DNA from 4 places in the Halomonas binhaiensis genome. Region 4 is predicted to be linked to each of the others. Evidence: predicted binding sites of a transcription regulator. Region 4 holds the regulator's gene; each other region holds the start of a gene.
What was found. The regulator FNR, encoded in region 4, switches genes on or off when oxygen is low (the NO sensors DNR and NnrR bind a similar motif). The targets are predictions, from matches to a motif close to TTGATNTANATCAA.
Positions count from the first base shown of each region.

Region 1: the regulator FNR is predicted to act here: its motif matches at 5,332-5,345, upstream of ubiM (5-demethoxyubiquinol-8 5-hydroxylase UbiM).
Region 2: the regulator FNR is predicted to act here: its motif matches at 2,490-2,503, upstream of E4T21_RS08480 (nitrate/nitrite transporter).
Region 3: the regulator FNR is predicted to act here: its motif matches at 2,908-2,921, upstream of E4T21_RS13060 (OmpW/AlkL family protein).

Region 1 covers NZ_CP038437.2:2,296,151-2,303,703, reverse strand. The annotation lists gene E4T21_RS10130 (ribokinase) at 1-59, opposite strand, end outside; gene E4T21_RS10125 (D-2-hydroxyacid dehydrogenase) at 384-1,331, opposite strand; gene E4T21_RS10120 (FmdB family zinc ribbon protein) at 1,706-1,963, shown strand; gene aspS (aspartate--tRNA ligase) at 2,062-3,840, shown strand; gene ubiM (5-demethoxyubiquinol-8 5-hydroxylase UbiM) at 3,969-5,207, opposite strand; gene ruvC (crossover junction endodeoxyribonuclease RuvC) at 5,607-6,146, shown strand; gene ruvA (Holliday junction branch migration protein RuvA) at 6,400-7,011, shown strand; gene ruvB (Holliday junction branch migration DNA helicase RuvB) at 7,016-7,553, shown strand, end outside.
Region 2 covers NZ_CP038437.2:1,943,017-1,950,569, reverse strand. The annotation lists gene narL (two-component system response regulator NarL) at 1-530, opposite strand, end outside; gene E4T21_RS08485 (histidine kinase) at 560-2,362, opposite strand; gene E4T21_RS08480 (nitrate/nitrite transporter) at 2,568-5,282, shown strand; gene E4T21_RS08475 (nitrate reductase subunit alpha) at 5,337-7,553, shown strand, end outside.
Region 3 covers NZ_CP038437.2:2,963,461-2,971,013, reverse strand. The annotation lists gene E4T21_RS13080 (amino acid ABC transporter permease) at 1-459, shown strand, start outside; gene E4T21_RS13075 (amino acid ABC transporter ATP-binding protein) at 456-1,217, shown strand; gene E4T21_RS13070 (YqcC family protein) at 1,229-1,573, shown strand; gene E4T21_RS13065 (gamma-glutamylcyclotransferase family protein) at 1,583-2,083, shown strand; gene E4T21_RS13060 (OmpW/AlkL family protein) at 2,165-2,818, opposite strand; gene E4T21_RS13055 (OmpW/AlkL family protein) at 3,089-3,685, opposite strand; gene E4T21_RS13050 (OmpW/AlkL family protein) at 4,049-4,648, opposite strand; gene E4T21_RS13045 (hypothetical protein) at 5,052-5,366, shown strand; gene putP (sodium/proline symporter PutP) at 5,434-6,921, opposite strand; gene putA (bifunctional proline dehydrogenase/L-glutamate gamma-semialdehyde dehydrogenase PutA) at 7,377-7,553, opposite strand, start outside.
Region 4 covers NZ_CP038437.2:771,072-778,624, forward strand. The annotation lists gene E4T21_RS03340 (Ig-like domain-containing protein) at 1-2,404, opposite strand, end outside; gene E4T21_RS03345 (hypothetical protein) at 2,936-3,253, shown strand; gene E4T21_RS03350 (glycosyltransferase family protein) at 3,250-4,287, shown strand; gene fnr (fumarate/nitrate reduction transcriptional regulator Fnr) at 4,538-5,278, opposite strand; gene E4T21_RS03360 (sulfite exporter TauE/SafE family protein) at 5,498-6,187, opposite strand; gene ccoS (cbb3-type cytochrome oxidase assembly protein CcoS) at 6,184-6,384, opposite strand; gene E4T21_RS03370 (heavy metal translocating P-type ATPase) at 6,381-7,553, opposite strand, start outside.

The sequences.
Region 1 (7,553 bases), 1.5 Mb from region 4:
ACCAGGTGAGGGACGCGATAGACATGATCGATATTGATCGATCCGTAGTTGTACAACATAGATATTCCAATCCGTTACCCAGGCAGGGCTCAGGGAAGCTCGACTGATGAATTCAGTGCTTCCTCAATGCATCGTTCCAGCGCGAAAGTATCGGAGGTGTCTGCACCAGGTGCAAGGCGTTGATCTCAATTCAACGGGTTAAATAGATTTATACCGTTATCTTCTTTTGCGCTAGAATTTCCTGACACATTGCCACATTCAAATTGTCATCAGGATGCGATAGGGGATGAGTCCTCTAATAAAAGTCACCATCCCTCTCTAAGCATCACATTATTCCGGTGACTCCCTTAAATCGTCGATGAAAATGCTCAAGCGGACGGTCTTCATGCCGTCTCTCTTTGGGCTTGATCCAGATTTTGTGCAGTCAAGTGCACAATATTCTGACGTGCTTCTGGAGTAATCCAGGCATTATGCGGCGTCACCAACAGATTGAGGGTAGGGGATTCGGAAAGGGCACTGATCAAAGCGTGACCATCCCGAGGAGGTTCCTGCGGCAGTACATCCACGGCCAACCCTCCCAGTTTTCCCTGGCGCAGAGCTTCCAGGGCGGCTTGCTCATCAATCACACTCCCGCGGGCACAGTTGATCAGCAATGCGCCGTCCTTGAAGCGCTGGAGGACATCGGCGCTGATGAGATGACGTGTCTGCTCGGTCAAAGGGCAGTGCAGACTGACCACATCGGCAGTGGGTAATACTTCGTGTAGGGCTGAGCGCGAGTCATTGCTCTCATTGCCCGGGCGCGCAGCGAAAGTGACGCGCATGCCGAAAGCTTCGGCCAACTGGGCCACCTTGGCTCCCAGGGTTCCTTGTCCCACCACTACCAGGTGCTTGCCCTCCAGTTGGAGGGTGGTGTGATCCATCAGGCAGAAGAAGGGGCTTTTTCCCCATAGCCCTTCGCTTACGTCACGCTGATAGAGCGGCAGGCGATTGGCCAGGGCCAGCATGAGCATCAGCGTATGCTGGGCAACGCTTGCCGTGCCATAGGCATTGACGTTGTCGACACGAATCCCCAATTTGTCGGCACACGTCATGTCGATGTTGTTGGTGCCGGTCGCAAGTACGCAGATATGCCGCAATGAAGGCAGTGATGTCAGGGTTTCAGCGTCCAGAACGACCTTATTGACCAGCACGACATCTGCATCTGCCAGCCGCTCCCTGGCTTGCTGGGTGGTGCTGGTGGGATAGACCTCCAATGTATCGACTCGCTGGCGAATGGGAGACAGGTCAATATCTGGGCCGAGACTATCGGCGTCGAGCAGGACGGCTTTCATCGTGACTCCTGGTTGTTCTGTGGTGACAGTTGTTCTGTGGTGATAGTCGAGTTATCTGTTGCCTATCGATGATCGTTCGATACAGCGTAATGGAATGATGCAGCAGGGCTGGGACTTGCAGTGCTCCAGAGGCTATACTATGGCCTTTTCATTCGTGGCCGGGCATTCAACCTTGGAAGCGCAGCGGTCTTGCAATCCTTGGAACCTGGCCATATATCGCACCTCAGCAGGTACAATCCTTGATAAACAGAGCCTTGGTAGACACATGACCTTGATAAGGTCAGCGGCTCAGGTCTGGATTGTCTTGCCCTAGAAAATCCCGGTGTGATGGCATCGCTGCCACCGGCTTCGATGCAATTGGAGAATTGATTACCATGCCCATCTACGAATATCAGTGCAAGGCTTGTGGCCATCGTCTGGAAAAACTGCAGAAAATCAGTGCCGATCCGCTGACTGATTGCCCATCCTGCGAAGCGCCGGAACTTAATCGTCTGGTCTCTGCGGCAGGCTTTCGTCTGGCAGGTGGTGGCTGGTACGAAACCGACTTCAAGACAGGTGGTAGCAAGAAGAACCTCGCTGGTGATTCTAGCTCTTCCAATAGTTCTTCCTCAGGCGGCGATGCCGCAGCCTGATGTGCTATTGAGGAAGTGCTAAATAAATCGTCGCGCAGACATTTATTCAGTGCCTCCTTAGCGCCTTTTTTTCTTCACGCAACAAGACAGGATCCAACATGCGCAGCCATTATTGCGGCCAGCTCAACGAAACTCTGGTGGACCAGACGGTCACCCTGTGCGGCTGGGTTCATCGCCGCCGTGACCACGGTGGGGTGATCTTCCTCGACCTTCGCGATCGTGATGGTGTCGCTCAGGTTGTGGTTGACCCCGATACCGCCGAGGCTTTCGCTAATGCCGACCGCGCCCGCAGCGAGTACGTGCTGCGCATTCAGGGCCGCGTTCGCCTGCGTCCCGAGGGCACCCAGAACCCGAACATGCCGACTGGCTTGATTGAAGTTCTGGCCAAGGAAGTCGTGGTGCTCAACAGCGCAGCGACGCCTCCGTTCCAGCTCGACGAGCATGGCAAGGTGGGTGAGGAAACTCGCCTCAAGCATCGTTATATCGACCTGCGTCGTCCAGAGATGATCGAGAAGCTGCGTCTGCGTTCACGCATCTCTCACAGTGTGCGTGCCTTCCTTGAAGGCGAGGGCTTCCTGGATATCGAGACGCCTGTATTGACTCGCGCGACCCCGGAAGGTGCCCGCGACTATCTGGTACCAAGCCGTACTCATGCTGGCAGCTTCTTCGCTTTGCCTCAGTCTCCGCAGCTGTTCAAGCAACTGCTGATGGTGGCGGGTTTCGATCGTTACTATCAGATCGCCAAGTGCTTCCGCGACGAAGACCTGCGTGCCGACCGTCAGCCTGAGTTCACTCAGATCGACCTTGAGGCTTCCTTTGTAGAGGAAGCCGATATCATGGCGATCACCGAAGCCATGATCTGCAGCCTGTTCAGCGACGTGCTGAATGTGGATCTGGGAGAGTTCCCGAGCATGACCTGGCACGAGGCCATGCAGCGCTTCGGCTCGGACAAGCCGGATCTGCGTATTCCGCTGGAACTGGTCGATGTCGACGACTTGATGAAGGATGTCGATTTCAAGGTGTTTTCCGGTCCAGCCAATGCAGAAGACGGACGCGTTGCTGCGCTCAAGGTCAGCGGAGGCGCCAAGCTCTCACGCAAGGAAATCGATGAATACACCAAGTTCGTCGGAATCTATGGTGCCCGTGGTCTGGCCTGGATCAAGGTCAACGAACGTGCCAAGGGCATCGAAGGGCTGCAGTCACCCATCGTCAAGTTCATGGAAGACGTCATCGAGACGCTGCTGGACCGTGTCGGTGCCCAGGATGGAGACATCGTCTTCTTCGGTGCTGACAAGGCGCGCATCGTCAATGAGGCGCTGGGCGCACTGCGCGTCAAGCTGGGTGAAGACCTGAACCTCTATACCTGCGAGTGGGCGCCTCTCTGGGTGGTGGACTTCCCGATGTTCGAGGCGGATGACAATGGCCGCTTGAGCCCATTGCATCACCCGTTCACTTCGCCTGCCTGCAGCCCGGAAGAGCTCAAGGCTAACCCGGCCGAAGCGCTGTCTCGTGCCTACGACATGGTGCTCAATGGTACCGAGCTGGGTGGCGGTTCCATCCGTATTCATGATCAAGCCATGCAGAAGGTCGTATTCGAGATTCTTGGCATTGGTGATGAAGAGGCCAACGAGAAATTTGGCTTCCTGCTGGATGCTTTGCAATACGGTGCGCCTCCCCATGGTGGCCTGGCCTTTGGCCTCGACCGTCTGGTCATGCTGATGACTGGAGCCAAGACCATCCGTGAAGTGATTGCCTTCCCGAAGACACAAAGTGCTGCCTGTCTGATGACCGAAGCGCCTGGTGAAGTGAGTCCCGAGCAGCTCAAGGAACTCAATATCCGCCTGCGTCAGAAAGCCAAGGCCGAAGACAGCGAATAAGGCCTCTGTGAAGGAGCGGTGTGTTTCCCGCTCCTTCCTGTCCTGGTTCCGGCTGAAAGTCACATCCAGGCACAGTCGCTTGTTACAAGCAGCCTCGCCCAGAGCGAGGCTGCTTTTTTATTGCCCGGTCATGATGTCTGGTTCATGAAAGGGAGGCGGGGTAGAGCAGGAAGTGGAGGCAGGTCGGTCAGGCCTGGCATTAATGCTTCCCCCTGTAGGTGTCTACTGATGAGGGCACGAGCGGGCTCCATGCGTTCGCCGAGTTGCAATCCAAGATGACGCAGTAGGCGAGCAGGCCGACGTTCGTCAGTGTAGAGACTGACAATCGCCTGCGTTGCAAGATACAACGGACGCGTTGCCAGGCGGTGCTCGCGTTCATAGGCAGACAACAGGCGTGGTGCGGCGATGTCCTGGCCACGCTGAAATGCCTTGATCACACGACGAGCAAGACGATGCGTGCTGTGCACACCAAAATTGAAGCCATGGGCAGTCACGGGGTGCATGCCCACCGCGGCATCACCGACCAGAGCAAATCGCTGGGCATGGAAGCGTTCGGCATAAGTGCTGATCAAAGGGTATGCATAAGCTTGATCGATCAAACTCATGCGGCCGAGACGTCCGCCATAGCGTTGAGTCAACTGGGCGCTGAAGGCCTCGCTATCCAGTGCCATCAATGCCTCCATCTGCTGATGAGGCAAGGTCACGACGGCAGATGAAAGGTGAGGGGAGATAGGCAGCAGGGCCAATGTCTGGCCGTAGTCGAACCACTCCCAGGCGGACTGGTCATGGGCATGCTCATGACTGACTCGACAGACCATCATCGAGCGGCCATTGTCGCGCATTTCAGCCGCGATCCCCATTTGCCGACGCGATGTCGAGAAGCGGCTATCTGCGGCCACAGCCAGACGCGCGTGCAGGCGCTCCCCATTATCGAGATCCAGAGTGGCGCAGTGAGCGCTGCTGGCTATCGAGGCAAGGCCCGCATGATGCCATTTGATATTGTCCCATGTCGCTGCTGCTTCATGGGCGGCATGGCGAATGGCATGATTGGGCACCATGAATCCCAATGGTTGCTCGTCCGAAGATGGATCACCAAAGCCCATGAACCAGGTCGACTGACCATTGAAGACACGTGCTTGGCGCAGTGGAGAGATATCGCTACTGTTCAGGTGTTGCCAGATGTTCATGTCACAGAGCAGGCGGCGCGAAGCGTGGGTCAAGGCGATCTCGCGACCGTCAGGGGCAGGCTGGGCCAGCTCCGAGCGTGGTTGTCGCTCGATCAGAGAAACTTTCATTCCCGAAGCGGCAAGTGTGCTGGCCAGGCAGAGCCCGACCGGGCCAGCGCCGATGATGGCTACATCCCTCACGTTTTATCCTCCTGCGGGCCATGCTTGTCATGGGTGGTTGAGGTGGTATTTCACGCTGATGGCAGATGCTAATACATGAAGAGCATGTTATCTGCATCACATATCGACTGGCTTGATCCATGCCCTGATCTTGATCAATATCCGGCACAGCCCGGGTTCTCCATCGAGCTTTGTCTTGCTGATTTTGTTATTCCTGTCTGCATCGGGCGACATGCATGGCAACATCTTGGAAGATCAGGGAAATGCCAAGAATTCATTGCTCCTCTGATTGGCGCCTGGATCTCAATGATGTACAAGACGTTTTTTCTCCAACGCGATAGAGTGGTCTGGCTTATATAGAGAGAGGAAGCCTGCCATGGCGACAGGGATTTGCAGGACATACGACAACAGGGGCAATCAGTGCTGATTCTAGGAATCGATCCTGGTTCGCGTATTACCGGTTACGGCGTAGTGGATGCTGGTGAGCGCACTCCGCGCTACGTGGCGAGTGGTTGCATTCGGCTCAAGGATGATGACCTGGCCCAGCGCTTGGCTCAGATCTATGCCGGAATCAGCGAGTTGATTGCGGTACATCGCCCAGATGCACTGGCCATCGAAAAAGTGTTCATGTCGAAGAATGCAGATTCTGCATTGAAGCTTGGCCAGGCACGCGGAGTGGCCATTGTCTGTGCAGCCAACCATGGTCTATCGGTCAGCGAGTATGCGGCACGTCAGATCAAGCAGGCTGTCACGGGTAGCGGAGCCGCGGAAAAGCCCCAGGTGCAGCATATGGTGACTGCGGCACTAGGCCTTTCCGGGACTCCGCAGGCAGATGCCGCCGATGCGCTGGCCATTGCCCTGACCCACATCTATGCTTCTCGCGGACTTGTCAAGGAAGGCAGTTATGGTGGAAGACAGAAGCGCTCCAGATCGACGTCCTGGCGCCATTTTCGGCCTTGAGCGGCAAAGCGGCATGATGCGGATCTCCGCCAGGCAATGGATGTCGCCTGGGGCCGACATCAAGAGTTGTCGAACGGTGTTTGATTCATCTGGCATACACCCTAACCCATCAGTATAGTGGGGAGCCAAAGAGGGTATGTATGTCTATACACCCGAAGCACACAGCACCAGAAGTACGCAGATCAGATCATCGAGAAGCATTGCATGTTCAGTGCATTCTTAAAACACGCAGGATCAAGGAAACCATCGCGCCATGATCGGACGCATCACGGGCACATTGCTGGAAACTCACCCCCCGGGGCTGGTCGTCGATGTGGGTGGCGTCGGCTACGAGCTGGAAGCCTCCATGACGACGCTGGTGGCATTGCCTGGTGTAGGGGAAAAAGTGTCTCTCTACACTCATCTGACCATTCGCGATGATGCGCATCTGTTGTTCGGCTTTGCCAGGGAACAGGAAAGGGCGCTGTTTCGTGCTCTGATCAAGGTCAATGGCATTGGTCCCAAGCTGGCCCTGGCGATCCTGTCTGGCATGGATGAAAACGCCTTTGTACGCTGCGTGATGGAAGATGACGTCAAATCACTGACCCGTCTTCCGGGGGTTGGCAAGAAGACCGCCGAGCGCCTGATCATCGAAATGCGTGACCGTTTTCCGCATTGGCAGCATCCCGACAGCCTGCCGCTTGATGGTGGCAGCTTGCCCAATGCCTCGCGCCCGGCCCAGGATCCTCTGGCCGACGCCGAAGCCGCATTGGTCAGCCTGGGGTACAAGCCGGCTGAAGCCAGTCGCATGCTTTCCGGCCTGGAAGGCGAAGGAAGTACGGAAGCCATGATCAAGGCGGCCTTGGCTCGCCGCATGGCAGGATGATGCCATGATAGAGAACGATCGTCTGATCGCAGCCAGTGCTCAAGAGAGCGATATTCGGGTTGACCATGCTATCCGCCCGAAACGTCTGGCTGACTATATCGGCCAGCCCCGGGTGCGTGAGCAACTGGAAATCTTTATCCATGCGGCTCGAGCGCGGGACGAGAGTCTTGACCATACCCTGGTGTTTGGCCCCCCGGGACTGGGCAAGACGACGCTGGCCAACATCATCGCCGCGGAGATGGGTGTCAATCTGACATCGACTTCCGGGCCGGTGCTGGAGCGTGCTGGCGACCTTGCCGCCATGCTCACCAATCTCAAGTCGGGCGATGTGTTGTTCATCGATGAAATTCATCGCCTGTCGCCGGTGGTGGAAGAAATTCTCTATCCCGCCATGGAAGATTTTCAGCTGGATATCGTCATCGGCGAAGGACCGGCTGCACGCTCCATCAAGCTTGATCTACCACCTTTTACTCTGGTGGGCGCTACCACCCGAGCAGGACGTCTGACATCCCCTCTGCGCGATCGCTTCGGCATCGTCCAGC
Region 2 (7,553 bases), 1.2 Mb from region 4:
TCCCGGGCAATCATCTTGTTCGACAGACCACGCGCCAGAATACGCAGAATGTCACGTTCCCTGGCGGTAAGGCAGGACAACACCTCGTCCCCTGTCACCGGCAGCTCTCCCTTCACAACGCTGGCAAGCAAGGAAGCCATCTTGGGGCCCATCACGACCTGGCCCTGAGCAGCTTCTCGTATCTGGCGTAGCACTTCCTCCGGCTCCATATCCTTGAGCAGGTAACCATCCGCTCCTTCGCGCAAAGCACGCACCACATCTTCATCAGCATCCGATACGGTGAGCATGACAATACGGCTATCGACCTTGGCATCACGCATACGCCGCAGCACTTCAATGCCATCCATAGGATGCATATTGAGATCAAGCAGAACCAGGTTGGGAGACAGCTCTACGGCCTTGTTCACGGCTTCGATACCATCCGATGCCTCCGCCACCACGATCAAGTCAGGATCCATGTCGACAAGCTGGCGCACGCCGCGGCGGAACAGGGGGTGATCGTCAACAATCATCAATCGAATAATGCTCATAGCTACTATCCTGTTATGGGGTGCTCGATTCACCCGATCGCGGAGGAAAGTCGGTCGAACCCTCGAGGGAGAAAACACACCGTTATCACGGTGCCATAAGGCAGTGCAGCTCCGATGGATAAGGTTCCACATAGACTTCTGGCCCTCTCTTCCATGATCGTCATGCCATGGGACATGGAAGAGCCGGCAGACTGGCCGACACCAATACCGTCATCGCGGATCGATAGTTGGTACTGATGCAATTCGTTCTGCTCCAGGCTGACCTCGCAATGGCGAGCCTTGGAGTGTCGTGCCACATTGGACAAGGCCTCACGCACTATCTGCAGTACATGAATTTCCTCGTTGGGCGTCAGGAACAACCCATTCCACTGGCCTTTCAGGCTCAGGTTGAAGTCACCGCGTCGGGAATATTCCGCCACGGTTTCCTTCATTGCCGCTTCCAGCCCGGCTTCGTGGATTCGCAGACGAAAGGTGTTGAGCAACTCACGCAACTGTCGATATGAGGAGTTGAGGCCATGGCGCAGCTCTCCCACTACCAGGGAGACTTCATCGTGGCGCTGCTGATCCAGGCGCACTTGCAGACGTGTCACCTGAATTTTCAAATAGGAAAGAGACTGTGCCAGCGAATCATGCAACTCTCTGGCGATGACGGCCCGTTCATCCATCAATGCCAACCGGCGCTGCTTGTTGGCCTTTTCCGACAGAGAGATAGCCGCCGCAATCAACCCCGCTACTGTCTCGATGAGCTCAATCTTCCATTGAGCCAGTATTTGACCGGAAGGCTGCATGACACGCAGCTCGCCATAATCACGGTCAGCCTCACATACCCGCACGGCGTACTCATTCGCCGTGCCAACGTTAGGCATTGCCGATACCACATGAGGTTCATCGCCCTCGGATGACAGACACACCATTTCCTGAGGATTGTCTGCCACGATCAAATACAGCTCAAAGGGTCCTTCATGAGTTACCGCGCCTAGCTGGCGAAGGACTTCGATCAGCTCCTCATGGGTCAAAGGTGTGATGCCGTTCAGCCTTCGCGCGGTGAGGTATAGCATCCTCAGCGCATCATTACTAAGCTTCAGCTCTTGGGTCTTGGCTGCGACTCTGTTTTTCAACTGTCCGTATTTCTCTGACAGACTGACATTCATTCTGTTGATTGTACGCGACAATAACCCGATCTCATCGCCACCTTGATACGTGGTCCTTCCGCTGAAGTCCCCCAGCATGACACCTTCCACCACACGTACCAGATCTCTAAATGGCGGCATAATACTGACAATGAAGTGATAGAAAAAAAGTCCGATGACAAGAGCAAGAATAATGAGAATTCCACCTTGAAATGCTTCAAGAAATAATACTTTGCAACTAATTCTTTCCTTAATCTTAATTACCAGAACATCTACTTTTTCTATAAACTCATCGGTTTCTTTCTTGAGTGTCTTATATTCCCCTGCTTCGTAGTTCGAAAGTATTGGATAAAGTGAAACTTTCCAAGTATCGACCAGATCCTGATATGCCTTATGCATGGCGTTGTCTTTCTGCTCAGGGATAAAGCGCAGGAGGGCGGGGGCCGTGATGAGCGCCTGCATGTCTTCCATCTGAGCAATCCGTTGCGGATGTTCCAGGGGAAGGTGCTCGGCTGCCACCATCAGGCGATAGGCGTGCATTCTCAATGAGCTGCTTTTATCGATAGCATCCCCCACCCCGACACTGCTCACAACGACGAAAATAGAACCAAATATACTTAACAGTGCCAAGCTGGAAATCACTGTAATGACCAGAAGTACACGTAGCATCAACGACCTGCGTAGAGAGAGAGCAACAGCCAATTTAAAAGCTCCCCGATAGGATGATCACAGTCATTCCATTAATAGTCCTGATCGCCAGTTAATGCACGAATGTGCAAAGAGTAGCGCCGAGTCGGACAAATTGACGCACGAATCGGCACGTGATCTTTTGACACAAATCAAATACCGCTTAAATCAGTTGTAGCAGAGTCATAGGTACCGCATCAGCATAAGCGAAGGAAAGCCGATGAATCTCTACGACCCTCCCTCCCCCGCAAGGCAGTATAGGGCGCTGGGAATATCAACACTGGCATTCACCTTGTGTTTTGCCGTCTGGACCCTGTTCTCGATCATTGGCATTCAAATAAAGGAGGACTTCGGTCTTTCCGACACCCAACTCGGCTTGCTGATGGCAACACCGGTACTGACCGGCTCCATCAGCCGCTTGTTTCTCGGTGTCCTGACTGATCGCTTCGGTGGCCGTTGGGTATTCAGTCTGTTAATGCTGGCCACAGCCACTTGTGTCTATCTACTGACCTTTGCCAACAGCTATCCCATGCTGCTGGTCGGTGCCCTTGGTGTAGGCCTGGCGGGAGGATCCTTCATCGTTGGTGTGGCGTACACCTCGACCTGGTTCGACAAGGAACACCAGGGCACGGCACTGGGTATTTTCGGTGCTGGCAATGTCGGGGCGGCGGTTACCAACTTTGGAGCTCCCTTCCTGTTGCTGGCTGCTGGCTGGAAAGGAACGGCACTGGTCTATGCCACAGTGCTCGCCATCATGGGAGTGGCGTTTTTCCTGTTCGCTCAGAATGATCCCGCACGCCAGAAGAGCCTCGGACAGCAGCCCACGCTGGTCGAACAGCTCGCTCCGCTCGGCGATATTCGCGTATGGCGCTTCTCGCTATATTACTTCTTTGTCTTTGGCGCCTTCGTTGCCCTGGCATTGTGGCTTCCTCACTATCTGATTGAAGTCTATGGCCTGGGCCTGGCAGAAGCCGGCATCGTTGCTGCGCTGTATACCATCCCGGCTTCGCTGTTTCGTGTTCTCGGTGGTTGGCTATCGGATCGTTATGGTGCTCGCCGGGTAATGTATTGGACCTTCATTGCCTCATTCGTCTGCCTGTTCCTGCTCAGCTATCCACCGACAGAGTACATTGTCGCGGGCGTTCATGGTCCGGTGACATTCTCTTTCGCCATGCCATTGATGGGCTTCATTTTCTTGACCATGGTGCTGGGATTCTTCATGTCCCTGGGCAAGGCAGCAGTATTCAAGCATATTCCCATCTACTACCCAAAGAGTGTCGGTATCGTCGGGGGCATGGTGGGTATGGTGGGCGGCCTGGGCGGCTTCTTCCTGCCTCTGACCTTCGGCATGCTCAACGATGTCATCGGTATCTGGCAAAGCTGCTTCATGCTGCTGTTTGTTATCGTCGTCGCCGCCCTTGCCTGGATGCACTATGCCATTCTCCGGGCTGAGCGCATCGAGATTCGTGACCGCTGTGAATCCACTGACCTGCCCGAACTATCCACGCCATCGCGCTTCGTGCTGACAAAATGGTTCCCCGAGAATGAAGCGTTCTGGGCCAGCACTGGCAAGCGTATTGCCACCCGCAACCTATGGATCTCGATCCCCTGCCTATTGCTGGCCTTCTCGATATGGATGGTGTGGTCCGTCGTCGTTGCCAAGCTGCCCCAGGTCGGCTTCAACTACAGCTCCAACCAGCTATTCTGGCTAGCCGCCCTGCCTGGCCTTTCCGGTGCCACCTTCCGCGTGTTCTACAGTTTCATGGTGCCGATCTTCGGTGGACGCCGCTTCACGGCCATTTCCACTGCCTCGCTGTTGCTGCCTGCTATCTGGATCGGTTTCGCCGTGCAGAACCCTGACACCCCTTATCTGGTGATGGCCATCCTCGCCCTGCTGTGTGGCTTCGGTGGCGGCAACTTCGCCTCGAGCATGGCCAACATTTCCTTCTTCTATCCCAAGCATGAGAAAGGCAAGGCGCTGGCCATGAATGCAGGCCTGGGCAATCTCGGTGTATCGGTGATGCAGTTCCTGGTGCCCCTGGTGATCTCCACCGGCATGTTCACCTTTGTCACTGGCCAAGGCCAGACCACTGGTAACGGTGGAGAACTGTGGCTACAGAATGCGGGTTTCATTTGGGTACCGCTGATCGCGCTTTGCAGCGTGGCCGCCTGGTTCGGCATGAACGACATTGCCAGTGCCAAGGCTTCCTTCAAGGAACAGGCCGTCATCTTCAAGCGCAAGCATAACTGGCTGATGTGTATTCTCTACACAGGCACCTTCGGCAGCTTCATTGGCTTTTCTGCAGCCTTCCCATTGCTGACCAAGACCCAGTTCCCCGAGGTCGATGCTCTCAAGTTCGCTTTCCTCGGCCCGCTGGTCGGTGCTCTGAGCCGCGCCTGGAGTGGCGGCCTGTCTGATCGTTTTGGTGGCGCCAAGGTCACCTTCTGGACCTTCATCACCATGATTGCCGGCGTTATGGGAGTGATGTATTTCCTCTCCAACAAGGATGCCAGCTTCGGTTTCTACGGCTTCTTCGCCTCTTTCATGCTGCTGTTCCTCGCAACGGGAGTCGGCAACGCCAGTACCTTCCAGATGATTCCAGCGATCTTCCGCGAGGAAGTGGCACGCTTGATGCCTCACCTGCCTCCAGAAGAGCAGCTTCCTCATGCCGAGCGCGAGTCAGCAGCCATCATCGGCTTTACCTCCGCCATTGCTGCCTATGGCGCTTTCTTCATTCCCAAGTCCTTCGGCACCTCGATCGACCTTACCGGAGGCGTGAGTGCGGCACTCACCGGCTTCATCGTGTTCTACGCCGCCTGCATGGTACTGACCTGGTTCTACTACAGCCGCAAAGGCGCAGAGATTCGCTTTGAGACAACACAACCAGTAGCTCCTGCTGCTGAAGATAACGGCGTCAAGACCGTTCATTCCTAGGATCGCCACCCGGGTCGCCCAATGAAGGGCGACCAAATGAGGAGAAGAGCCATAATGAGCCACTTTCTCGACCGACTGAAATATCTGACTAAACGCCCCCCGCAGTTTGCTGATGGTCATGGCGAGACTCGTGATGAATCCCGAGACTGGGAAGATGGCTACCGTGCCCGCTGGCAGCACGATAAAGTCGTGCGCTCGACCCATGGGGTCAACTGCACCGGATCGTGCAGTTGGAAGATTTACGTCAAGAACGGACTGGTCACCTGGGAAACCCAGCAGACCGACTATCCCCGCACCCGCGCCGACCTGCCCAACCACGAGCCGCGCGGCTGCCCCCGCGGCGCCAGCTACTCCTGGTATCTGTATAGCGCCAACCGCCTCAAGTACCCGCTGATTCGTCAGGAACTGGTCAGGCTCTGGCGGCGTGCTCTAGAGAAACATGCTGACCCAGTAGATGCCTGGGCCTCCATCGTCGAGGATCCGATTCTGGCCAGCCAGTACAAGCGTGCCCGCGGCATGGGTGGCTTCGTGCGCAGCGACTGGGACGAAGTCCAGACACTGATCGCCGCCTCCAATGTCTACACGGTCAAGACCTTCGGCCCCGACCGTGTCATCGGCTTCTCGCCGATTCCGGCCATGTCGATGGTCTCCTATGCCGCCGGTGCCCGTTACCTATCGCTGATTGGCGGCGCATGCCTGTCGTTCTACGACTGGTACTGCGACCTGCCGCCCTCCTCTCCCCAGACCTGGGGCGAGCAGACCGATGTGCCGGAATCCGCAGACTGGTACAACTCCGGATATATCATTGCCTGGGGCTCCAATGTGCCCCAGACCCGTACCCCGGATGCGCACTTCTTCACCGAGGTCCGCTACAAGGGCACCAAGACCGTCTCGATCACTCCGGATTACGCCGAGGTCTCCAAGCTCACTGACGAGTGGCTGTCGGCCAAGCAAGGGACCGATGCTGCCCTGGCCATCGCCATGGGACATGTGATCCTCAAGGAATTTCACCTCGACAACCCCAGCAGCTACTTCACCGACTATGTCCGCCGCTACACCGACATGCCGTGTCTGGTGCAACTTGAACAGCGTGAAGATGGCAGCTATGTGCCGGGGCGCCAGTTGCGTGCGGCAGACTTCGACGCCAACCTCGGCCAGTCCAACAACCCCGAATGGAAGACCGTTGCCTGGGACGAGAAGCGCGACCAACTGGTGGTTCCGCTCGGCTCGATTGGTTTCCGTTGGGGCGAGGATGGTGAGAAAGGCAAGTGGAACCTCGAAGCGCTGGATGCCGATGGCAAGGACACGCAACTATGCCTGAGCCTGGCCGATAACCACGACAGCGTTGCTCGTGTGGCCTTCCCCTACTTCGGCGGCATCGAGCATGAGCACTTCAACCATGTCGAAGGCAACGAGATCCTGCATCACTGCCTGCCGGCCAAGCGCCTGAAACTGGCCGATGGCAGCGATACGCTCGCGGTGACAGTGTTCGACCTGATGTGTGCCAACTACGGTATCGACCGTGGTTTCGGCGCCGAAGGTGAGGACGATGGTGCCACCCGCTTCGACCAGGTGCGCCCCTATACACCGGCCTGGCAAGAGAAGATCACCGGGGTCAGTGCCGCCCAGTGCACCCGTATCGCCCGTGAGTTCGCTACCAACGCCGACAAGACCAACGGTCGCAGCATGATCATCGTCGGTGCCGGAATGAACCACTGGTACCACATGGACATGAACTACCGTGGCTTGATCAACATGTTGATCCTGTGCGGCTGTGTCGGTCAGAGCGGCGGTGGCTGGTCCCACTATGTCGGCCAGGAAAAACTGCGCCCACAGACCGGCTGGACCCCGCTGGCCTTCGGCCTCGATTGGCAGCGCCCGCCGCGTCACATGAACGGCACCTCGTTCTTCTACAATCACTCCAGTCAGTGGCGCTACGAGAAGCTCCAGGTCAAGGAGATCCTCTCGCCGCTGGCCGATCCTTCTCGCTACTCCGGTAGCCTGATCGACTTCAATGTGCGCTCTGAGCGCATGGGCTGGCTGCCCTCCGCTCCACAGCTGGGCACTAATCCGCTGCACCTGGCCAAGGCGGCTGCCGACGCCGGCAAGTCCACCGCCGACTACACCGTCGACCTGCTCAAGCAGGGCAGCCTCGGCTTTGCCGCCGAAGACCCGGACAACCCGCAGAACTTCCCGCGCAACATGTTCATCTGGCGCTCCAACCTGCTAGGCAGCTCGGGCAAGGGCCATGAGTACATGCTCAAGTACTTG
Region 3 (7,553 bases), 2.2 Mb from region 4:
CTGGGGCATACCACCATCTTGCCCATGTGGCTGGAGGATGCGACAGAGATCAGTGCCATCACCGCCGCTATCATCGGTCTGACGTTGCATTTCTCCGCTTATATGGCTGAGTCGATTCGAGCTGCTATTGTCGGTGTAGACCGCAGTCAGACCGAAGCCGCGCTATCCATCGGCATGACCAATGGCCAACTGATGCGCCGCATCGTGCTGCCTCAGGCAACTCGAATCGCAGTACCCACGTTGATGAATTATTTCATCGACATGATCAAGGCCACTTCCCTGGCATTTGCCTTGGGGGTGACGGAACTGATGGGGGCAACACAGAAAGAGGCGGCCTCCAGCTTCAATTACTTCGAAGCCTTCATCACTGCCGCTGTGCTCTACTGGGCAGTCGTTGAGCTGTTGGCCTGGGTGCAGCGTCGTCTGGAGTCACGACTCAATGAGGCCTATCGCCGATGATCAAGGTAGATAAACTGGTCAAGCGTTTCGCCGACAGCGTGGTGCTCGATGGCATTGACCTGGAAATTCAGCAGGGTGAAATCATCGTCATCATTGGCCCATCGGGAACGGGCAAGTCGACCTTGCTGCGCTGCCTCAACTTTCTTGAACAGCCTGATGGTGGGCAACTCACCATTGGTGACCTGTCTGTCGACGTTACTCGGGCGACTCGCCGACAGATTCTGGAGATACGTCGGCACACCGCCTTTGTATTCCAGAACTATGCATTGTTTGCCAACAAGACGGCGTTGGAAAACATTGCAGAAGGGCTGATTGTGGTTAACCGGTGGCCTGTGGCCAAGGCTCACGAGCGTGCTCGCCAGATTCTTGACCGCATAGGTTTGAAGGACAAGGCCAATGCCTATCCAGCTTCCTTATCAGGAGGCCAGCAGCAGCGGGTGGGTATTGGGCGTGCCATGGCGGCTCAAGCTGAGGTGATTCTATTTGATGAGCCTACCTCATCCCTCGATCCTGAGTGGGTCGATGAGGTACTGTCATTGATGAAGCAACTGGCAGAAGAGCGTCAGACCATGTTGGTTGTGACACATGAGATGAGTTTTGCCCGGGACGTCGCCGATCGCGTGGTGTTCATGGAAGGTGGGCGTATTGTTGAACAGGGGCCTCCGTCTGAGCTGTTTCGCGCGCCCAAGGATCCTCGTACGCGGGACTTCCTGCGCAAGGTCCTGCCTGAAGCACCTGTCGAGTCCCCTTCATTTTAAGCGGAGGCATTATGTCCGACGAAGTCAATGTCCACGCTCAGCTTGCCGGAGCGCTGCGAGATCTGGAAGCCACCATGAAAGCCACCGACTTGTGGCGCATGGATGAACCCGCACCTGAGGCCTTCAACAGCCAACAACCATTCTGCATTGACACCATGTCGCTGGCCCAATGGTTGAGATTCGTGTTCATCGCTCGTCTTGAGGTCCTGATCGACAATGAATCTCAGTTGCCTGCCAAGTGTGAGGTGGCGCCGGCAGTGGAGGCCTATCTTGTTCAGGAAGGCGTAAGAGCCAAAGACCGTCTGCTGATGAAGAAGGTCGTCGAGGATATCGATCGCATCATCAGCGAGAGCTAAGGAGCTGAAATGTCCTGGTACTTTGCCTATGGCAGCAACATGAACGAAGCCAGGGTGTCTGCCCGTATCGGTGATACGCAACGTGTCCTGGCAGGCATGCTCAGGGATTATGGCCTGCGTTTCAACAAGGCCTCAAAGGTGCCTGGTATTGCCCATGCCAATGTGGTCTCTGTACTGGGAGAGTGTGTCGAAGGTGCCCTGTTCGAGCTGTCACATCCGCAGCAGATTCATGATATGGACCCATTCGAGGGCTATCCTCACGAATATGATCGGGAGCTGTTACCCATCCATACCTCAGAAGGTGTGATTGAAGCATGGGTGTATATCGGTACCCAGAACCGCTTGGCAGACACGCTCAAGCCTGCCCGGGAATATCTGGAGCACCTTCTGGCCGGGCGTGATTTCCTCAGCCCCGATTATCATGCTGCATTGGCTCGGGTCGATGTTGTAGAGGGGTTGGATGATGTAACCCTGAAGCAACTGGGTCTATCTCGCCACAGTCCTCGCTGAAATGTTCGAGCAGACAAGACCTTTCGGCTGAAAGCAATGAGCCCGCCTGATCAGGCGGGCTCATTGCATATAGCGTCTGGCTTAGAAGCGGAATGAAACACCAGACATGATGACCCACGGATCTATGTCTACGCTGCCAATGTCGTCGCCATTGAGGGAGACATCGCTGTCGATGTCTGCGTAGGTAGCAGAGGCGTTGACAGCCCAATGCTCATTGATGACCAGGTCAAGGCCCACCTGGCCAGCAGCGCCCCAGGAATCATCCAGTTCGAGATCGGCACCGTCGACGCTGATCTTCTCATCGGAGAAGGCGGTGTAGTTCACGCCGATACCGACATAAGGCTGGATGCGTGACTGCATTCCACCCATGGGGTAGTACTGCAGGAATAGAGTGGGAGGTAGCTCACTGGTACTGGCATTGATGGAAGAGCCGTCAGCGCCCTTCAAGTTGATGTTGTGATCGAATTCCTGGGCCCCAAGAAGTTCAATGCCAAGCTTGTCGGTAAAGCGATATCCCAGAGTAAAGGCAAAGCCGCTGTCGGAATCGACGTCAGCGCTCAGGGAGCCACCGGCCAGATTGCCATTGTCGGACTCCGGTACCACCTTGGCGACCCCCATGCGAGCATAGAAGTCACCTTGACCGTAAGACAGGTCGGTAGCTAAAGCCTGGGTGCTGATAAGGGCAGAGCTGGTAAGGGCGGTGAGCAATATTGATGATGCCAAGGGATGGCGCATGAAAACCTCCATGAACAGATGACTGGTAACTCCAGCGAGGGCGCTTCCTGCAAGAGGGCGTAGTGTATTTGCCGGTGCGCTATGCTGAATTGACACAGATCAATGGATGGAAGCTTGTTACATCTTTTTTCCTTGACTTACCTCTTTGAAAAGAATGGGTTAGAGCTAATTCATCCTCGTAGGAGAATGCGGAATAAAAAAACGGCGCCTGACCGAAGTCAGGCGCCGTTTCTAGAGCCAGTTCAAAATGAACTGTCAGATGCCTACCGATTAGAAGCGGTAAGTGACACCAGCACCAACGCTCACCGGATCAAGATCCAGGTCGCCGGCGTTGTTGCCGTCGATCTTCATGTCGGCATCGACATCAGCATAACGAGCCCAGGCACCAACCAGAACATTTTCAGTGACGCTCAGGTCTACACCGGCTTGAGCCGCCAGGCCCCAAGAGTCGTCAATGCTGGCATCGAAACCGTTATCCACGTCGAAGGTGGTGTAGTTGACACCGGCACCAACGTAGGGGTTAACGCGAGCGGCATGGCCGCCGAGCGGATAGTAGTTGACCATCAGGTTGATCGGGGTGCGCTCGAAGCCACCCAGGTTGCCCAGTTCATGCTTGGTAGTCTGGGAACCATTGAGTTCTACACCGATGTTGTCGTGGAACAGGTAACCGAGACCATAGGCGAAACCGCCGTCATCATTGACGTCCATCTTCTCGCCATAGTCGGCGGCATTGCTGGAAGATGAGTCACTCTTCTCGTAGCCGCCGCGGACATAGATGTCGCCAGCCTGCCAAGCGAAGGCGGACTGTGCGCCGAAAGCGGTGATGGCCAGCAGGGCAGCGGTTCCCATCAGACGTGAAGTTTTCATGGTCTGTCTCCTTTTATCTGAGAGGTCGCGTGGCTGAAAAGAGCGATGACCTCAGGATGATGCAGATTATAGGAAACAGTGTTTCCAAATGTCTTGTTAAAAAAAACTATCGTTTGAATGTTATGTTTTTAATTATACCTATCGAACTTTAGTCGTATGAGTGAGGCCGACAAGAAAAGCTTGATATAAGTGACTGGCATCTATGAGGATTTCACGAAACGGAAAGGATGCTCCCACCAGAGGTGATAGTGGCGTCAGAGTGCCAATCTGCCCCCGGTGAGGAAGATATTTCGTTGATATGGCTAAAGCAGCGGGCAAATGGAGCCCGCTGATTAGCAAGAAAGACAGGTTAGAGACGATAGATTAGAAGCGATAGGTCAGGCCAGCACCAACCGATACCGGGTCAAGTTCCAGCTTGCCTTTGTGATAGCCATCGACCTTCAGGTCTGCGTCAGCTTCGGCGTAACGAGCATACGCGCCTACCAGAATGTTATCGGTCAGGCTGAGTTCCATTCCCGCTTGAACCGCAACCCCCCACGTGTCGTCAATGTGACCATCGAAACTGCTTTCAGTGCTGAAGTCGGAATAGTTGACGCCTAAGCCAAGGTAAGGGTTGATACGTGTATGAGCGATACCACCCAAGGGATAATAATTGAGCATCAGGTTGATGGGGGTGCGCTTGAATACTCCGATATGGCTCATTTCATGTTTCATTGTCTGGCTACCATTCAGTTCCACGCCAAATTTGTCATGGAACAGGTAACCAGCAGCATAGCCAAATCCAGTAGCGTTGCTGACACCAAGTGTCCAGGGGTCAGCCCTGATGCTGCTATGTTGAGAGTCCTGCTTCTCGAAGCTGAGACGGCCATAGATGTCGCCTGCCTGGTAGGCCAGGGCGGACTGGGCAGCAAAGGCAGTGGTGGTGAGTAGAGCAGCGGATGCTATCAGGCGTGCGGTTTTCATTAGATATCTCCAGATCATCCAGAAGGTCGTATCGCGATGCGGACGCCTTCGGATCGTTACGGCAACAAGAACACTGTTTCCAAAACATTTGTAACGATATTTTATCGGAAAATCTGTGATTTCTAGGGATATTCTGTGATGCTTGCCAGAAATGGCACATTTTGTAATCTAGCGTGTATTAATGTGTGCGCGAAAAGTGATCCGTTTGCCTGAAACTCACTTTTTGTGCGAAAGAGAAAGATAGAGAAGCGTGCTGGGGTGGATTTATCTGCGTGTGTTTATGGCGGTGCACTTCACAGAAGTCGCTGGATTTGCAGAAATCGTCTTCACTATGAGTAATGCCCGGCAGTGCATTGCACGGGCTCTGTAAAGGCGGATGTCTGGAGCCTGACAGGAGCGAGGGATGATGGGACGAAGAAAGGAGTGGCTGATTGGCTTGAGCCCGTTGCCTGTGGTCTGGGCTGCGGTAATGCTGGGGATATCAGTGCTACTGGCGATATGGCTGTTGTTGCAGCCATGGCTGATCAGTGGCCTGCCGCTGATCCTGCGTCTGCCATTGATCATTCTGGGAGTGTGGGCGGTAGGTGGGGGATTGGCACTTCCACTGCACTACAGCGGTGTTCCGGGGTGGTGGCTGATGGCTGGCCAGCTTCCCTGGTATCCCGTCGTGCTCGTTCTGTTTACACTGATGCTGCTCATGCGTTCCTGGATGATGTAAACCTGATCTACAGACTAAGACGCCTGCCACAAGGTTGTGGCAGGCGTCTTTCATGCAAGGCCGATGGTTATGTTATCGGGCGGAACTCTGTATCGGTGGCAGTGGCCTTGCTCACCACAACGATAGCGATCCAGGACAGAATGAATCCTGGTACGATTTCATAGATGCCCGGCAGGCCGAAGAAGCTGGAGTTCCAGCCTAGAGCAATCCAGATCATGACGGTGGCTGCACCGGTTACCAGACCAGCCAGAGCACCGGTGCCTGACATCCTGTTCCATGTCAGGGACAGAATGATAAGCGGGCCGAATGCCGCTCCGAATCCAGCCCAGGCATTGGACACCAGGCCCAACACTTGGCTGTTGGGATCGCCGGCGATGATCGCGGCAATGATACCTACGGCGAGAACACAGATGCGTCCAACCAGAACCAGCGTCTTGTCATCGGCTTTCTTGTTGAGGAACAAGCGGTAGAAGTCTTCGGTCAGCGATGAAGATGCCACCAGAAGCTGGCTCGAGATCGTCGACATGACCGCGGCTAGCAATGCGGCATACAGGAAGCCGGTGACCAGAGGGTGGAACAGCAGATTGGAAAGGACAATGAACAGAGTTTCTGCATCGTCCAGAACCAGACCATTGCGCTCAACGTAGGCTCGTCCGAAGACACCAAGAGCTACTGCACCGGCGAGTGAAATTGCCATCCAGCCCATGCCGATATTGCGGGCGGTGGGAACATCCTTGACTGAGCGAATGGCCATGAAGCGCACGATGATATGCGGCTGACCAAAGTAGCCCAATCCCCATGCCACGGTTGAAATGAAGCCAATTAATGTCAGTCCCTGGAATAGAGACAAGAAATTGGGATCAACCGAGGCGAGTGTCTCTGAAGCTTGAGTGAAACCCCCTCCGCCTTCTCCAAACAACACCACCGCAGGCATGATCACTAGTGCCAGCATCATGATGCAGCCTTGCACAAAGTCGGTGAGTGATACTGCGAGGAAGCCGCCCATGACGGTATAGGCAAGAACGATACCCAGAGTCAGCCAGACACCTATTGAGTAATCGCTGATGCCGCCGAAGTTGATCAGTTCACCAAAGGCGCTATGGAAAAGTTTGCCGCCAGCGACCAGGCCAGAGGCCGTGTAGACGGCGAAGAACACCACAATGATGATGGCGGAGACCGTGCGCAATGCCGTGGCCCGGGTCGGGAAGCGGTTGGCCAGGAATTGTGGCACTGTCAGGGCGTTGTCATAGCGTTCTGTCTGCTCTCGCAGTCGTGGCGCCACGACAATCCAGTTGATGAAGGCGCCGATAAAAAGGCCAATTCCTATCCATGCTTCTACCAGGCCGGATAGATAGAGTGCCCCAGGAAGGCCCAGAAGCAGCCAGCCTGACATGTCCGATGCACCAGCGGAGAGTGCGGCGACGGCAGGGGGAAGTTGGCGACCACCAAGCATGTATTCCTCGGAGTTCGAGGTAGAGCGCTTGGCTGAGTAGACGCCAATTCCGATCATTAATGCGAAATAGGTTATCAGGCTAATCCAGACTCCAATTGCCATGTAGATACCCCTTGCTTGTAGGTTGAGTTGTTGTCAGATTTCGCATGGTTTCTTGTAGGCGCCACATGAGGTAAAGAAACATGTGGTGCAACCCAGAAAGCCTTGTGAATCCTACTATATTTTCGGGGAAGGCCCCGTTAATGGCAGCTATATCCCTATAGGGTGGTGGTGAGTATTTTTACCTTTTCATGGTAGCAAAGGTACTGACTCCCTTCCCACTTTCACTCACCAGGAAAGCAGGATTGCTCCATTAAATCCCTCATTGTCATGGCGATTGGCAACCCTTTTATCATAGTGCGAAGGTTGAGCATGATGCCATGGTGATGAGAGGTTTCATGCTGGACTTTCTCGAACTGTATTGAATGTCAGCTTTCAGAGTTCTTTTGAGAAATCCTGCTGATCTTGCAGAAGGAAATCGGTGCCGTCCTTGCAGGATCGGCACCGATTCACCAGGATTACTCGTCGTCCAGGGCCAGCAGAGAGGCATTGCCACCCAGTGCTGCGGTGTTGATCGTCACCGTTTTTTCGGTAGCGAAACGTAGCAGATAGTGAGGGCCACCCGCCTTCGGGCCAGTACCGGAGAGTCCCTGCCCTCCAAAAGGCTGAACACCGACGACGGCGCCGATGATATT
Region 4 (7,553 bases):
TGTCATCGGTGCTGTCGCCGCTGACGAGGTCGCCCGTGATATCCCCCTCATCGTCCGTGATGGCGCCGATGACTGGGGCAGTCACACCCACACCGCCACCACCCACGGTGACGCTGACGGGATCGCTGGTGTTGCCAGCCGGATCAGTCGCAGTGACGCTCAGTTCGGTACCATCAGCCAGCGGAGCATCCGGCGTCGCGCTCCAGGTACCATCCGGCTGCACTTCAGCTGTCAGATCCGGGGTGCCGTCGCCGTCAGTATCGATGTTGACGGTGGCGCCGGTTTCGGCCGTCCCGCTGATTTCCGTGCCATCAGTCGGGTTGATAGCCGGGGCATTCGGTGCGGTCGTGTCGACGGTCAGCTCGAAGGCGTCACTAGGATCTGAGGTGTTGCCGCCGACGGTCGCGGTGGCGGTGAAGCTGTAGTCGCCTTCGGCCAGTTCGGCATCCAGCGGGAAGCTCCAGTTGCCATCGGCATCCGCGGTCGCTGTGCCAATCTCGGTGCCATCCTGGAAGATGGTCACGGTGCTGTCGGCAGGTGCCGTACCGTTGAGGACAGGCAGAGTGTCATCGGTGCTGTCGCCGCTGGACAGCGGATCCGTGATGGCACCCACATCGTCGTCAGCGGTGATGATCACAGGAGCCATTACCACCGAGGTGTCGACAGTTGCGGTGGCCGGATCACTGGTGTTGCCCGCCGGGTCAGTGGCAGTGGCGCTGATTTCGGTGCCGTTTTCCAGCGGGGCATCTGGAGTGACCGACCAGTTGCCTGCATCATCGACAGGTGCAGTGTAGTCAGGGTTACCGTCACCATCGGTATCGACACCGACCGTGGAGCCCGGCTCGGCAGTACCATTGATCACGCTGCCATCGGTTGGATTGATGACCGGGGCATCCGGCGCTGTGGCATCGACGGTGGAGGTGGTGGGCTCGCTGGTATTGCCAGCCGGATCGGTTGCGGTAACGGTAACTTCGGTGCCATCGGCAAGGGGCTCATCGGGAGTGACCGACCAGTTGCCGTCATCATCAGTTGTGGCGGTGTAATCGGGGTTGCCGTCACCATCGGTATCGACCTCGATGGTGCTGCCTGGCTCGGCGGTACCGCCGATGGTTTCACCATTGGTCGGATCGACGACCGGAGCATCCGGAGCCGTGGCATCGACGGTGGAGGTGGTGGGCTCGCTGGTATTTCCGGCTGGATCAGTCGCAGTAACGGTGATCTCGGAGCCATCATCGAGAGGCTGATCCGGAGTGATGGACCAGTTGCCGTCATCATCGGTCGTCGTGGTGTAATCGGGGTTGCCATCACCATCGGTATCGACCTCGATGGTGCTGCCTGGCTCGGCGGTACCGCCGATGGTTTCACCATTGGTCGGGTCGACAACCGGGGCATCCGGTGCAGTGCCATCAACCGTGGTGGTCGTGGGGTCGCTGGTGTTGCCGGCCGGATCGGTTGCGGTAACAGTGATCTCGGAGCCATCGTCAAGTGGCTCATCGGGAGTGATGGACCAGTTGCCGTCATCATCGGTCGTCGTGGTGTAATCGGGATTGCCATCACCATCGGTATCGACCTCGATGGTGCTGCCTGGCTCGGCAGTACCGCTGATGGTGCTGCCATTGGTCGGGTTGACGACAGGGGCGTCCGGAGCGATGCCGTCAACGGTGACGGTAGTGGGGTCGCTGGTGTTGCCGGAAGGGTCGGTCGCGGTAACGGTGATCTCGGAGCCATCATCGAGAGGCTGATCCGGAGTGATGGACCAGTTGCCGTCATCGTCGGCAGTCGCGGTGTAATCGGGGTTGCCGTCACCATCGGTATCGACCTCGATGGTGCTGCCTGGCTCGGCGGTACCGCTGATGGTGCTGCCATTGGTCGGGTTGACGACAGGGGCGTCCGGAGCGGTGGTGTCCGGGTTCGGAGAGGTGGGGTCATCATCATCTCCTCCGCCACCACCGCCACCACCACCGCCACCAGCGGCGGCGGCTACAAGGGCCAGTAATCCGGCTGCGCCACCCACTACCCAGGGATTGATGCCATCCTCGGCGCCACCCGCCGCTACCATGGCGAAGTCAGCCGTTTCGCCAGTAGGGATGAATTCGGCAAAGACGACACCGTCTGAGCCCGCGGGGCCAAGGTTTGCCCACACAATGGCACCTTCGTCATCGACGAGATACAGCTCGCTGGGGCCTGTGCCTGGGTCTACATAGAAGTCGGTCAGTGTGATGACCTGGCCGTCATTGGTAACGATGATCAGATCATCGCCTTCGCGAGTGAAGGATTGAATATCATCTGGGTCCAGGTGCAGCAGCACTTTGGACGGTTCTTCCAAAACGAGGTTGTTACCCTCCAGAACCCACGGGGGTACATCGCTGAAGCTTCCACCTAATTCCGTTGTTTTGATATCCATTATGGTGTTCCCTTGCACGTGAAGTGATAGCCCTGCGAGGCCATTTTCAAAGAGGCATCCGAGGTACTCTTACATGGCGCAGTACGAAATATCTAATGCTTTTATGTGACACTATTAATTCCGTCTGTTAGCCGATGTCTCCAGAGAACTAATGTAGTAGACCTAATGCCTAATATGGCAAGCCCAAAAAGCAGGTGTTACACCTGTAACGGTGCGAGAGAGCTGGAATGGGCTATCCGCTGCCAGCTATCAGCGGCACTGGTGATGCTGGTTTCGAAGCGTACAGAAGTGTGGCGGGGTTTTTGTTTGTTAATGCTTTGTCATTAAATGAAAATTCGTGTGAGCAGATTGTTTTGTAACAAGGTTCGCATTCACTGGTGTTTCGATAGAGCGCTCTAATGCCTATGAGGGGGTGTCTGATCGTTAGTCACTTCCTCAAGGTTTTTTTGACACCCTTCATTTGTCACTGAGGGGCGGGTTACAGTGACGGCAGGCGAGGTCAGGGCTTCGCGCTATGTGTATGAAGAGAAAATGTCTCCCTGCGCCGAGGCCTCGTCGATGATATTGAATGGCACACATCTTGAGCACTTCGTTATCGGTATGGGTATCCAGGTGTGCTTGTGGCCGTTTTTTGGACGTTGGTCGGCAGGTGCCATTAGTGTGGCCGTTTTTCTGGGCCGGGAAATCGCACAGCATGAATACAAGGGGGGCGGTGGCAATGCTGTGAGCTGGTACTACGGGCTGGTGTATCACTGGAGCCTGGATTCGGTACTTGATGTATTGTCTCCCTTGCTGGCCTGCCTTTTGCTGGCATGGCTGGGAGGTGCAGTGTTGAGACGCTGGGCATGAACAGGAGACAGGCTCACTGGCTAGTGCTCAGCGATGGCGCCAGACCTACGGAAGACATCTATTTTCTTGCTTCTGTTGCGCCCTGGTTGCAGGAACGTGGCGCTCGTATCACGCGCCTGGATACACGAACTTGGCGTCACCCGCGCTGGTGCTGGCCGTGGCTGCGACGGTTGATGCGCGATGCTCATGTCATCGTTTGCCGTGGCCTGTCGCTACCCTGGTGTGAAGTTCTGGAGCGTGAGCGTTCTCGCCTGGCCGGGGTGTATTACGTGATTGACGATGATCTTTCTGCAGCAGTGCAGGATCATTCGCTGCCTGAAGGCTATCGCCAGCGTATGGCTGCCAAGGTGGAGGAACAGAAGCGATTGCTGCCATTGGTTGATGAGGTGATTGCATGCAGCGATCAGCTTGCCAGGACTTTTGTCGATCGGCACCGTCATGTCAGCATCCTGACACCCGGGCTGATTGCGACCCCACCCAGCCTTGAACATTTCAAGGCCGCTGAATGGCGTGTAGGGTTTCATGGTACTCGTGCCCATCTGAAGGATCTCGAGCATATTATCCCGGCACTGGCATCAATCCATGAAGCATGCCATCAAGTGCAGTTCGAGTTGATGCTTGGGCGTTTTGCTCCACCAGAGCTGGCTACCCTGAAGCGGGTGAGCACGCCATCCCCTCTCCTCTGGAAAGACTTCCTGGACTATCAATGCAAGCACCGCATCCATATCGGTCTCGCGCCGCTATGGCCCACCGCGTTCAATGCAGGAAAGTCCTATATCAAGTTCCTGGATATTACGCTGATGGGTGGCGTTGGAATCTACAGCCAACGCTCTCCATACAAGGATCTGGTCAGTGATGAGGTTGATGGGCTGCTGGCGGAAGACCATTCTGATCACTGGCAAGAATGCATGAGACGCCTGCTGGCATTTCCACAAGATGCCCAGCGAATGGCACTGGCCGCAGCGGATAAGGCCAGGGAAGAGTGTGGTTCTGAGACAGGGCGAGAATTCTGGCTGAAGCGTCAGGTATCCTGATATATATAGTGCACTACTTCATGCTTAATAATGACTTGTTCAGCCGGAAAAAAGAACCATGAATGGCAGGGCAAGGCTGACTGAGTTATGGACGTCTGGCAATTCTTGGTGCCTGGAAATATATGTGGCAGAGACATGCTTTTTCAATATGAAACGAAAAGGCGCCCATGTGGTGATGGGTTGCCTTTTTGTTTGTTCATCATGAAGTGGTTGGAGTGCCTGCCATATACCGGTGGTTGTTTTCAGAGACTTAGTTTGTTTCAGTGTCAGCGAGTCTCGTCAGGTCATTGATGTTGAGGATATGTACTTCACGGCCGGATACTGCGACCAGGTCCTGCTGTTGGAAGCGTCCAAGGATGCGACTAATGGTTTCTACCGCAAGGCCCAGGTGATTACCGATATCTGCGCGGGACATGGATAGGCGGAAGCTGAAAGGCGAATACCCGCGTCGCCTGAAGCGATCGGATAGTCCGAGGAAGAAGCAGGCCAGTCTTTGGTCGGCAGTCTTGCGCGAGAGCAGCTGCATCATGCGCCGGTCCTGGTGCAACTCCTTGCTGATGGTTCTCAGCAACTGGGAGCGTAGCTCGGGCAGCGTCTGGGATAAGGTATCGAGACGATCGAATGGAATCTCGCATACCGTAGTCATTTCCAGGGCCACGACACTGCCGGTATACAAGCCATCGCTGATGCCATCGAGCCCAATGATTTCGCTGGGTAGAAAAAAATTGGTCAGTTGGGCTTCACCACTACCTTCAGTGATGGTTTGCTTCAAGCTTCCTGAGCGTACGGCATATATGCTGGTGAAAGGGTCTCCCTGTTCAATCAAGCGAGTGCCTTTCTTGATCGGTGGATGACGACGAATAATGGAGTCGAAGCGTTCCAGGTCGTTCGTGTCGAGTGACAACGGCAGGCAGAGCGAGCTCAGTCGGCAGGAATCACAGCGAGTTTCTTGTAGCAGGGAACGCCGTCGGTCTTGGGCCGAGGAAGACATTCACAGCTCCTGTTGATCATCAGTTGCGAACGAAAATGTAAAAGGTGCCAATGGAATCATTATTCCAGCTTGGCACAGAACTGGCGTCATTTTACACACTTGAAATGTATAGCGGATATGCATACCTCTTCTGGAGAGGGGGAGATACATCCAATTTTTTCTGAAATTTTATGTAAATACGCTGATTTTTCTGAATTTCGTTCTGGGGCAATATTTGTATTATAGATGCATTGTAGCTCTTGATATTTGCCAAATGGCAAAGGAGACAATCAAGGCTGCGGCGATCCAGCGAGTACTGTTCAGCGCGAGCAGGTGTTGTAATTGACGTGCAGCAAGGCCGCTGAACAGCAATGCTGGCAGGGTACCCAGGCCGAAAGCTGTCAATAGTATCGCTCCCTCAATGGCGTCGGCACTGGCCAGGCTCCATGTCAACATGGAGTAGACCAGGCCACAAGGTAGCCAGCCCCATATGGCCCCCAGCACCACGGCCTGGGGAATGTGCACTACTGGCAGTAACTTGCGTCCAGCAGGTTCAATATGCCGCCAGAGGTGTCGCCCAAGCCTTTCGACATGGCGTAATCCCTTCCAGAAGTTGGCAATGTAAAGTGCCATCAGCATCAGCATCAGAGCTGAAAGCAGCTGCATTGCAGTGTGCATGCCCGGTGCGAGTGTCACTACGGAGCCCAGTGTTGCGGCTGACGCTCCGGCAATCGCATAGCTGATGATACGTCCCAGGTTGTAACCCAGTACCAGGCCTGTGAGCCGGACTGGCTGGCGCATGCTGGGTGGGATGTTGAAGGTCAGTACACTCATGATTCCACCACACATGCCAATGCAGTGGGCGCTGCCCAGCAGGCCAAAGACAAAGGCCGCGGCAAAGGCCGGCAGTTCCAGTCCAGTCGGGTTCATAGGGTATCTTTCTCGTGGCGGTTGCTCTGGCCGCTCTGTTTTGAACCGGGGGGAGGATCATCATCGTCGAACAGAATACGATAGGCTGGTCCCTCCAGATCCTCGAACTGGTCATTCCTGACCGCCCAGAAGAAAGCCCAGACCGCCAGGCCCAACAGGATCAGTGACAGGGATATCAAGAGAAACAGAATGCTCATGCTTGCTGCCTGCGACTGGGGCGGAGGCGGAGTGCATTGCCTACCACCAGTAGTGAACTGATCGACATGCCCAGTGCGGCCATCCAGGGAGATACGAACCCCAGGGAGGCCAAAGGAATAGCGATCAGGTTGTAAACCAGCGCCCAGGCGAGATTCTGGCGAATGATCCGCTGCGTGGCACGAGCGACTTCGACGGATTCGACGATGGCGTGCAAATGTTCTCCCAGTAGCACCATGTCGGCTCGAGTGCGGGTCAGATCGCTGGAGCCGGGCATGGCGATGGCCAGGTTGGCCCCTGCCAGTACCGGTGTGTCATTGATGCCATCGCCGACCATGGCCACGATTTCTCCTTCGTGTTGGAGTCGCTGAAGGTGGGCGAGCTTGTCTTCAGGGCTGGTTGCCCCCCGCCACTGGGTGATGTCGAGAGCAGAAGCCATGGCGGCGACATTGCTCTCGCCGTCTCCTGACAGGATTTCTACCTTCAGGCCATGTTCCTTCAGTGCCTGAAGGGTTGTGGCGGCATCCTCTCTCGGAGAATCATCGACCAGGAACCATGCCATAGGGATTGCATCCCGGGTCAGCAGTAACCAGCAGCCGTGGCCCGGAGGCGAGGGAGGAGAGTAGCCATCGACAGCGAACCTTGCCTGACCCAGGCGCCAGGTTGCGTTGTCATGGGGGAGTTGCAGGTATCCGCTGAGTCCCTGGCCTGGGGTATTGATGATGCCAGTGGCTCGAATGGCATGACGTTGGCAGGACAGGAAGGCGTGGGCAATGGGGTGCTCTGAAGATGACTCCAGTGCGCCAGCCACTGCCAACAGAAAGGTTTCATCGTATTCCCGAGAGAGAACGTAGGAGGCCGCCAGGCGTATTTTTCCCTGGGTCAGGGTCCCTGTCTTGTCGAAGATGATGCGGTCGAGTCTGGTCAGGGTTTCCAGTGCATCGGCCCGCGTGATCAATACCCCCGAACGGCGCAATCGCCCATGGGCGACTGTCAGGGCCGTTGGCGTGGCCAGTGCCAGCGCACAAGGGCAGGACACCACCAGTACAGAAAGCGTTACCCAAAGACTTCGGGATGGATCGATCCACCACCAGGCCAGTGCGACGCAGATGCAGAGCAGCAATAAGCGTGTCACGAAGCGATGAGCAATGCGCTCTGCCAGGCGAGCGAT